Regions from separate parts of the Cellulosimicrobium sp. KWT-B genome, predicted to be linked through region 2. Evidence: riboswitches for the same ligand, from Rfam matches in the RefSeq annotation. Region 2 holds a riboswitch; the other holds the start of a gene.

Region 1 (4,353 bases), on a different contig from region 2:
CGGTGCTCCCCGCGGCGCCCGGCGGGCGCGGGCTCACGCGCGAGCAGCGCGTGCGCCGGTCGGTCGCCCGCGCGCTCGCCGAGCACGGGTTCGTCGAGACGCTGAGCTACCCGTTCGTCGGCGAGGGCGAGCTCGACGCGCTGCGGATCCCCGCGGACGACGAGCGCCGCCGGGCGCTGCGCCTGCTCAACCCGCTGGCCGACGACCGCCCCCTGATGCGCACGGACGTGCTGAGCACGCTCCTGGAGACCACGCGCCGCAACGTGGGCCGCGGGCTCGGGGACGTCGCCGTGTTCGAGGTCGGGCTCGTGACGCACCCGCGCCCGGGCGCCCCGGCCGCGCCGTCGCTGCCCGGCGGGGTGCGTCCCTCCGACGACGACCTCGCCGCGATCGAGGCCGCGCTCCCGGCGCAGCCGCGCCACGTCGCGGGCGTCCTGGTCGGTCGTCGCGAGCGGGCGGGCTGGTGGGGCCCCGGACGTCCCGCGGACTGGACGGACGCGCTCGACGCGGCGCGCCTGGTCGCGGACCGCGCCGGCCTGCGGGGGGACGACGCCGTGCGCGTGGTCGCCGACACCGCGCGGGCACCCTTCCACCCGGGCCGCTGCGCGCGCCTCGAGCTCGCCGACGGGACGGTCGTCGGGCACGCGGGCGAGCTGCACCCCAAGGTGCTCGAGAACGTCGGCCTGCCCGCCCGCTCCGTGGCGTTCGAGCTCGACCTGTCGGCGCTCGTCGCGGGTGCGTCCGACGAGCCCGTCCAGGCGACCCCGGTCTCCGGGTTCCCGGCGGCGAAGGAGGACCTCGCGTTCGTCGTCGCCGCCGACGTGCCGGCCGAGGCGCTGCGGGCCGCGCTCGTCGAGGGCGCCGGCGAGCTCGCCGAGGAGGTCGCGCTGTTCGACGTCTTCACGGGCGAGCAGGTGGGCGCCGGGCGCAAGTCGCTCGCGTTCTCGCTGCGGCTGCGCGCCGCGGACCGCACCCTCACCGCCGACGACGTGGCGCGGGTCCGGGAGGGCGCCGTGGCCGCCGCGCGCGAGCGCGTCGGGGCGGAGCTGCGCGCATGAGCGGCGCACCGGGGCAGGGCGCGACGCCGGACGTGGCGCCCGCGCGCACCGCGCTCGTCACCGGGGCGTCGCGCGGCATCGGCCGCGCGGTCGCCGTCGGGCTCGCCGCGTCCGGTCTCGACGTCGCGCTCCTCGCGCGCGACGCGGGCCGGCTCGCGGGCGTGGCTGACGAGATCGCCGCGCTCGACGGCGCGGGCCGGGCCGTCGTCGTCACGGCGGACGTGACCGACGCCGCGGCGGTGGCCGCGGCCGTCCGCGAGGCCGAGGCCACGCTCGGGAGCGTGGACCTGCTCGTCAACAACGCGGGCCGGGTCGACGCCGAGGTGCCGCTCTGGGAGGCGGACCCCGACGAGTGGTGGGCCGTCCTCGAGACCAACGTGCGCGGGCCGTTCCTGCTCGCGCGCGCCGTCGTCCCCGGGATGCTCGCGCGCGGTGGCGGCCGCGTCGTCGACCTCAACAGCGGCGCGGGCTCGCACGACATGGAGGGCGCGAGCGCGTACAACGCGAGCAAGACGGCGCTGCTGCGCCTCGGGGCGAACCTCCACCGCTCGGGCCACGCGCTCGGGCTGCGGACCTTCGAGGTGTCGCCGGGCGTCGTGCAGACCGACATGACGGCGTCCATGGTCATGCACGAGGGCCGCACGGACTGGACGCCCGTCGAGCGCACGGTCGAGATGGTCGTCGCGATCGCCCGCGGCGAGCTCGACGCGTTCTCGGGGTCGTTCGTGCGCGTGACGCACGACTCGCCCGGGTCGCTCCGCGCGGCGGCCCAGGAGGCCGCCCGCGCGGGCGTCGTGCTGCCCGGTCCCGACGGCCGTCGGCTGCGCGTCACGCGCTGGGGCTCCGACGACCCGATGCCGGGGGAGCTCCCCGCCCGCTGAGCGCACGCGCCCCGCACGGCCGACGCCGCCCGACCCCCCGGTCGGGCGGCGTCCGTGCGTCCGGGCACCGGGTCACAGCGGGACGCACGCGTCCCGGTCGACCCACACGTGCCACAGGCCCCGCTCGGGGTGCTCGTACTCGAACGCCACGAGGCCGCCCGCGTCGTGCGTGACGACGCCCGTGAGCACGACCCGCCGGCCGTCGCGGTCGAACGTCGTGCAGAGGGCGGGCACCTGGACCGGGACGGGCGCGTCCGGCAGGAAGGGGCGGGTCGCGGGGGCGACGTGCTGCGTCATACCCGGAAAGACGCGTGCACGCGCGTCGTCTCACGCCTCGGGGCGGGTGAAAAGCGCACGGGTCGCCGCGTAGCATGGCCCGCGACACGGGGTGCCCCGCACCGGGGCTGAGATGAGACCCGTCGAACCTGATCTGGCTCGTACCAGCGAAGGGATGTCCGCGCGATGACGCTCGCCCTGCCTCGGCACACCTCCGACCCGGTCCCCGCTTCCGCGGACCGTGACCGTCGCCCCGACCCGGGCCGTGGGCCCGACCCGGCCCCGTCCCGCCCCCGCGTCCTCTCCGTCGCGGGGACCGACCCGACCGGCGGCGCCGGGATCCAGGCCGACCTCAAGGCGTTCTGCGCGCACGGCGCCTACGGCATGGCCGTCACCACGGCGCTCGTCGCGCAGAACACCCACGGCGTGCGGTCGGTGCACGTCCCCGGGCCGGCGTTCCTGCGCGCGCAGCTCGACGCCGTGTCCGACGACGTCGAGGTCGACGCCGTGAAGATCGGCATGGTGGCGGACGAGGCGAACGCCCGCGCCGTCGGGGAGTGGCTCGACGACCTCGCCGCGGCGCGCGCCGCCACGGGTGCTCCGCGGCCCTGGGTCGTCCTGGACCCGGTGATGGTCGCGACGTCCGGCCACCGCCTGCTCGACGCGGGTGCCGAGCAGGCCGTGCGCGACCTCGCGGCGCGCGCCGACGTCGTCACGCCGAACCTGCCCGAGCTCGCCGTCCTCGGCGGGCGGGAGCCCGCGACGACGTGGGACGACGCCCTGCGCCAGGCGACGTCGTACGCGACCGCGAGCGACGCCGTCGTGCTGCTCAAGGGCGGTCACCTCACCGGACGCACGTCGCCCGACGCGCTCGTCGTCCCCGCGCCCGGGCCGACGTCGGGCCGCGCGCCGGGGGCGGCCACCGTCACGACGTTCGACGCCGAGCGCGTCGACACGCCCCACACCCACGGCACGGGGTGCTCGCTCTCGGCGGCGCTCGCGGCGCTGCGACCGCAGCGCGCGAGCTGGGAGGAGGCGGCGCGCGAGGCCAAGGAGTGGCTCACGGGCGCGCTGCGTGCCGGCGCCGCGCTGCGGGTGGGGACGGGCCGGGGGCCCGTGGACCATCTGCACCGCTCGGCGCCCGTGCGGCCGGGCTGAGCCCGGGCCGACCGGGCGAGCCCGGGCTGCTGCGACGTGCCGAGCCCGGGCCGCGGGACGCACTCAGGCCGTGGGGCCGCTCGCTGCGTGGTCGGCCCTGCGGTCGGCTCCGCGGTCGGTGTCGAGGTCGGCCAGCGCGTCGCGGAGCACGGCGAGCGTCGCGCGCGCGACGGCGAGGCGCTGCGCGGGCGGGGCGTCCTCGGGCCGCGTGGTCACCTTGGCGCCGACGAGCGGGACCGGCCCGGCCGCGGCGAGGAACTCGCGCACCTCGGCCGGGCCGAGCATCGACTCGTCGGGGCCTGGGAGCGCGGGGTCCGGGCCGTGGGGCGGCACGTGCGCGTCCGCCCACGGCGCACCCCACCGGCCGGGCCGGCCGGCGGCCCCGGAGAGCATCGCGCTCGCGAGGAGGCCTGCGCCGGCGGCCGCCCGCGCGTGCTCGACGGGCGTCGCGGCGCTGCGCCCCTCGATGGCGGACCGGCCCCAGTTGAGCCCGAGGTGCAGGGGGTGGCCGGTGTCCCGGGCCGCGCGCGCGACGGCGGCGATCTCGTCGTCGAGCGCGAGGAAGCCCTTCTCCGCGACGCCCCACGGGCGTGGCGCGTCGCAGTGCTCGACCACGAGCGGCAGCCCGGCGGGCGCGACGGCGGCCAGCTCGGTGAGGCTGCGCGCGAGCGCTGCGCCGGAGCCGCGGCCGGGACCGGGCGCGGACTGGAGCTCGACCGCGACGACGCGTCGTCGACCCTCCGCCTCGGCGAGCCGGGTCACGGCCGCGAGGACGCGCGCGACGCCGTCGACCGCCTCGCGCCGACCCTCCTCGTCGTCGGACGCGAGGCCGTAGGAGCGGTCGGCCGTGGCGCGGCGGGCCGTCGCGGCGACCGTCGTCGGCAGCAGCGCCCAGTGCGCCGGGAGCGCGGCCGCGGTCGTCGCGAGCGCGTCCGCGTCGTCCGGGTCGACGGGGTGCTCGAGGCCGTCGAGGCCGTCCT
Region 2 (4,353 bases):
AGCTGTTCGGCGTGTTCAAGCTCCGCGGGACGCTCGCGTGGCTCATGCACCGCAGCTACCACGTCATGGCGATGCCGACGGGCAACCGCAAGATCCGCATCTTCATCGGCTGGATCGGCCAGTTCCTCATGGGTCGCGAGCTCGTGTCGCTCGGCTCGCTGCACGACCCGCGCGCGGAGTTCCGCGCCGCGTCCGTCCCGCCCAAGAAGGACGGCGACCCGGTCAAGCAGACCGCGCAGGGCTCGGCGGCCGCGGCGGAGTCCGGTGCGGGCACCGTCGACGCCGACGACCGGACGCCGGCGGCGAAGGCCTCCTGAGGTCGCGGCCGGGCCCCGGCCCGGCCGTCGTGCCCGACGACGAGGGGCGAGCCGCGCGTGCGGCTCGCCCCTCGTCGCGTCCGGGTCCCGAGCGGGCGGCCGTCGTGCCGACGGGCCCGGAGAGCGCCGCGCGCGCGGTAGATTCGGCCCGCGCCCCCATGGCCCAACTGGCAGAGGCGGCCGGCTTAAACCCGGCGTGTTCCGGGTTCGAGTCCCGGTGGGGGCACCGTGCCGACGGGCGGTCGGCTCCGAGGCGCCAGGGCTCCCCGGGCTAGGACAGCCCCGTCGGGCCCTCCGGCTCGGCCGGGGGAGCGGCCTCCTGGCCGAGGATCACGACGGTGCCGTCCGGGTCCTGCACGCGCGCGACGCGCTCGCCCCACGGCTGGTCCGCGGGCGGCTCCAGGACGGGCACGCCCGCTGCCGCGAGGTGCTCGACGGCGCGGTCGCAGTCGTCGACGTACACCCACAGCACGACGCGGGTGTCCGCCGGAGGCGGGTCGCCCTGCCCGAGCCCGAGTGGTGACCCGCCCACGCGCACGCTCACGTAGACGGGCGGGCCGTCGTCGGGGAACGCGTACTCGACCGTCCCGCGCAGCAGGTCGCGGTAGAAGCCGAGGGACCGGTCGAGGTCGGCCACGGTGAGGACGGGGAAGAGGCTGCGGAACACGGTCGCTCCTCGGTGCGCTCGGCGGGTCCTCCCATCGTGCGCCTCGTGCCCCGGGCGCGCGCTCCGTGCCCGGGCCGCCGCGCCTCAGCGCGCGAGCAGCTCCTCGGTCGTGGTGCCGGGGACGGACAGCGTCACGCGCGTGCCCCACGGGTCGTGCACGACGACGGAGCGGCCGTCGTCCGCGTGCTCCAGCCCGCGGGCGCGGAGGCGCGCGACGAGCGCGTCGAGGTCCTCACGGCCCGGCACGGTGACGGCGACGTCGCCGAGCCCGAGGCTCGCGGCGCGGGGCCCGGCGCCCGCGCTGTTCCACACGTTCATCGCGACGTGGTGGTGGTACCCGCCCGCGGACGCGAAGAGCGCCCCGCTGTACCCGGTGAGCGTCGCCTCGAAGCCGACGGCGTCGACGTAGAAGGCGTGGGCGGTCGCGACGTCGCCGACCTGCAGGTGCACGTGGCCGACGCGGCCCGCGAGCGAGGGGCCGGCGTCGAACGTCTCCTGGTCGAGGTGCGTGCGCAGGTAGGCGTTCGGGTCGAGGAACGTCGTCGTCATGAGGATCTGACCGTGCTCGCGCACCCACGTCTCGCGGGGGCGGTCGGTGTAGAGCTCGACGCCGTTGCCCTCGGGGTCGGTGAAGTAGAACGCCTCGCTGACGAGGTGGTCGCTCGACCCGACGAAGGTGCCGCGGCGGTCCTGCGCGGCGCGGTAGACGGTCGCGGCGAGGCTCGGGCCGTCGTCGAACAGGAAGGCCGTGTGGAACAGGCCGGCCTGGCGCGGGTCGACGGGCGGGAGCCCGGGGGTGTGCACGAGGCGCAGCATGGGTGTGCGGCCGCGGCCCAGCACACGGTGCACCTCCGCGCCGCGCGACCGCTCCTCGAGCGGGGCGAGGGCGAACGCGCCCGTGTAGTACGAGGTCATGAGCTCGAGGTCGCCCACGCGCAGCGTGACGGCGTCCATGCTCGTGGACGGGGACAGGAGGCGGTCGGTCGGCGCGCCCGGCGTGCTCGTGGTCATGTCTTCTCCAACTTGTTGTCGCTACAACTATATTCCCACACCGTGGCGAGGGCTCCCGCACCGGCGCCGTCCTTGCTAGGGTCGGCGCGAACCACGCGGGGCGTCCCGCCCGGGCCACGGCCCGGGCCGAGGGACTGAGACGAGCGGTACGGCCGCCCGGACCCGTCGAACCTGATCTCGCTAGCACGAGCGGAGGAACGTGGGCATGACGACGCCTGCTGCCATCACCCTGAACCCTGTCCTCGCGGACGACCCGACCGCGCTCGTCCGGCAGGAGGAGACCGGCTTCACCGCCGACCTCGCCCGCCGGTACGCGGACCTCTTCGAGACGTTCTACGACCACCCCTTCCTGGCCGGGCTGCGCGACGGCTCCGTCGAGCCCGCCGCGGTCCGCCACTACGTGGGCCAGGACCACCAGTACCTCACGGCCTACCTGCGCTGCTACGGCCTCGGCATGGCCCTCGCGCCCGACCGGTCGTGGGCGGCCTACTTCCACGACAAGGCCGGCTTCCTCCTCGACGACGAGTCGCACGCGCACCACGCGATGTGCGACTTCCTCGGCGTGACGTACGAGGAGGCGCAGACGCACCGCCTCGCGCCGAGCGCGCAGGCCTACGTCGACCACATGACGGCGGCCGGCCGCGACTCGCTCGGCGTGCTGCTCGCCGCGCTGCTGCCGTGCCCGTGGACCTACATCTGGTCCGCGCGGCGCTTCTGGCTCGGCGAGCGCGCGACGACGCCCGGCGCCCTCGGCGACGACCACCCGCTCGCGGGCTGGTGGCAGTTCTACGCGGCCGAGCGCACCGAGGACGTCCTCACGGACCTGCGCGCACGCCTCGACGCGCTCGCCGCGGACGCGGGCGAGGCGGAGCGCGCGCGCATGGAGCGCGCGTTCGAGCTGAGCTGCCGCCACGAGATCCGCTTCTGGCAGATGGCCTGGTCGCTCGAGCGCTGGTGACCCGTCCGGCCGGGCGCGCGGCCGGCGTCGCGTCGTGCGCCCGGCCTTACGCCAGCAGCAGATACCCACCCGGGCGCCTCGGCACCCGGGTGGGCCGCGGGTAGCGTGAACGCATGGACGCGACGAGCGCGGTGCCGGGCACGCTGCCGGACGTGGTGCCGGACGTGGTGCCGGACGGGGTGACGCCGAGCCCCCGCTCCCGGGCGGGCGGACGGGCGGAGCCCCTCCTGCGCCACGTCATCGGGGGGATCCTGCGGCGGGCGCGGCTCGCGCAGGGGCGCACGCTCGTCGACGTCGCGGCCGACGCGCGCGTCTCCACCGCCTACCTGTCCGAGGTGGAGCGCGGGCGCAAGGAGGCGTCGTCCGAGGTCCTCGCCGCCGTGTGCGGCGCCCTCGGCCTGCGGCTCGTCGACCTCGTCGCCCGCACGGGCGAGGAGCTCCGGCCGCTCGCGCCCGTCCGCGTGCTGTCCTCCGCGCGAGAGCGCGGTGCCCTCTCCGCGCCACGGCACGTCGCCCCGGTGGGCGAGCCCGTGCGGGACCTCCCCGTCGCCGAGACGCTCCGGCGTCCGACGGCGCGCGCCGGCGACGTCCTGCTCCTCGCGGCCTGAGCGGCGGTCCCGTCGCACCGCGTGTCGTGCGGGGGCCGGGCGCCGTGCGCGCCGCTACCGTCGGTCCATGACGGAGCCGCAGACCGCGCACGGCACGGCAGCCCAGGACGTCCCGGCCCTCCAGGACCTCGTCGACGACGCCGCGTTCCTCTCCCACGAGCACCAGCTCCACCTGACGGACCTCCACGGCGACGACGCCTGGGCCGCCGACCTGACCACCGGGGTCTTCACCTTCACCGCGCCCGACGGCGGGACCGCGACGTGCCGCCTCCAGTTCCTCGGCACGGCCGCGCCCGGACCGGGCACGTGGATGTGGGCGTGGCAGAACGTCAACGGCTTCCCCGACGCCGTGCTCACCGCCGCCGAGAGCACGCGCCGGACCGGGCTGCGCGAGGCCGCCGAGCCGGAGCTCCCGCTGGCCGACGACCTCGCCCACCGGCTCGCGCTCGCGGCCAAGGCCGTGACCGGCACGTTCGCCCACTACAGCGCCCCCGTCGGCGGCGGCACGCGGGCGTGGTTCCTCCTGGACGACGCCGACCTCGCCCTGGCCGCCCCGAGCGTGCCGCGCGTCGTGCGGACGCTGAGCGAGGGGCTGCTGTCCGTCACGGTCGTCGACCACCGGCGCGCCGTCGCGTCCTACGCGAGCGCACGTGGCCTGCCGGCCGTCGAGGACGGGACCGGCGCCGTCGTGCTGGACGTGCCCGACGGCACCGTGACCGTGCGGTTCGACGAGCGCGGGCGGATCGCGGGCATCTCCGCGTCGTCCCGACGGACCGCCGCGCCCGAGGCCGC

What was found. A riboswitch is a leader RNA that binds a small molecule or an ion and turns the genes downstream of it on or off. The one in region 2 is predicted to bind thiamine pyrophosphate.
Region 1: linked by a shared signal. The riboswitch ahead of thiD (bifunctional hydroxymethylpyrimidine kinase/phosphomethylpyrimidine kinase) and the one ahead of B9L22_RS14380 (TenA family protein) in region 2 are both predicted to bind thiamine pyrophosphate.

What each region holds. Positions count from the first base shown of each region.
Region 1 is NZ_NEDO01000006.1:16,928-21,280, reverse strand. Features, by position in the region: gene pheT (phenylalanine--tRNA ligase subunit beta) at 1-1,058, shown strand, start outside; gene B9L22_RS17005 (SDR family oxidoreductase) at 1,055-1,939, shown strand; gene B9L22_RS17000 (hypothetical protein) at 2,012-2,236, opposite strand; TPP riboswitch at 2,314-2,408, shown strand; gene thiD (bifunctional hydroxymethylpyrimidine kinase/phosphomethylpyrimidine kinase) at 2,402-3,373, shown strand; gene B9L22_RS16990 (DUF4862 family protein) at 3,437-4,353, opposite strand, start outside.
Region 2 is NZ_NEDO01000004.1:362,702-367,054, reverse strand. Features, by position in the region: gene B9L22_RS14400 (NAD(P)/FAD-dependent oxidoreductase) at 1-317, shown strand, start outside; tRNA gene B9L22_RS14395 (tRNA-Leu) at 470-543, shown strand; gene B9L22_RS14390 (glyoxalase/bleomycin resistance/extradiol dioxygenase family protein) at 589-984, opposite strand; gene B9L22_RS14385 (VOC family protein) at 1,069-1,995, opposite strand; TPP riboswitch at 2,082-2,210, shown strand; gene B9L22_RS14380 (TenA family protein) at 2,201-2,953, shown strand; gene B9L22_RS20700 (helix-turn-helix transcriptional regulator) at 3,067-3,561, shown strand; gene B9L22_RS14370 (DUF6882 domain-containing protein) at 3,629-4,353, shown strand, end outside.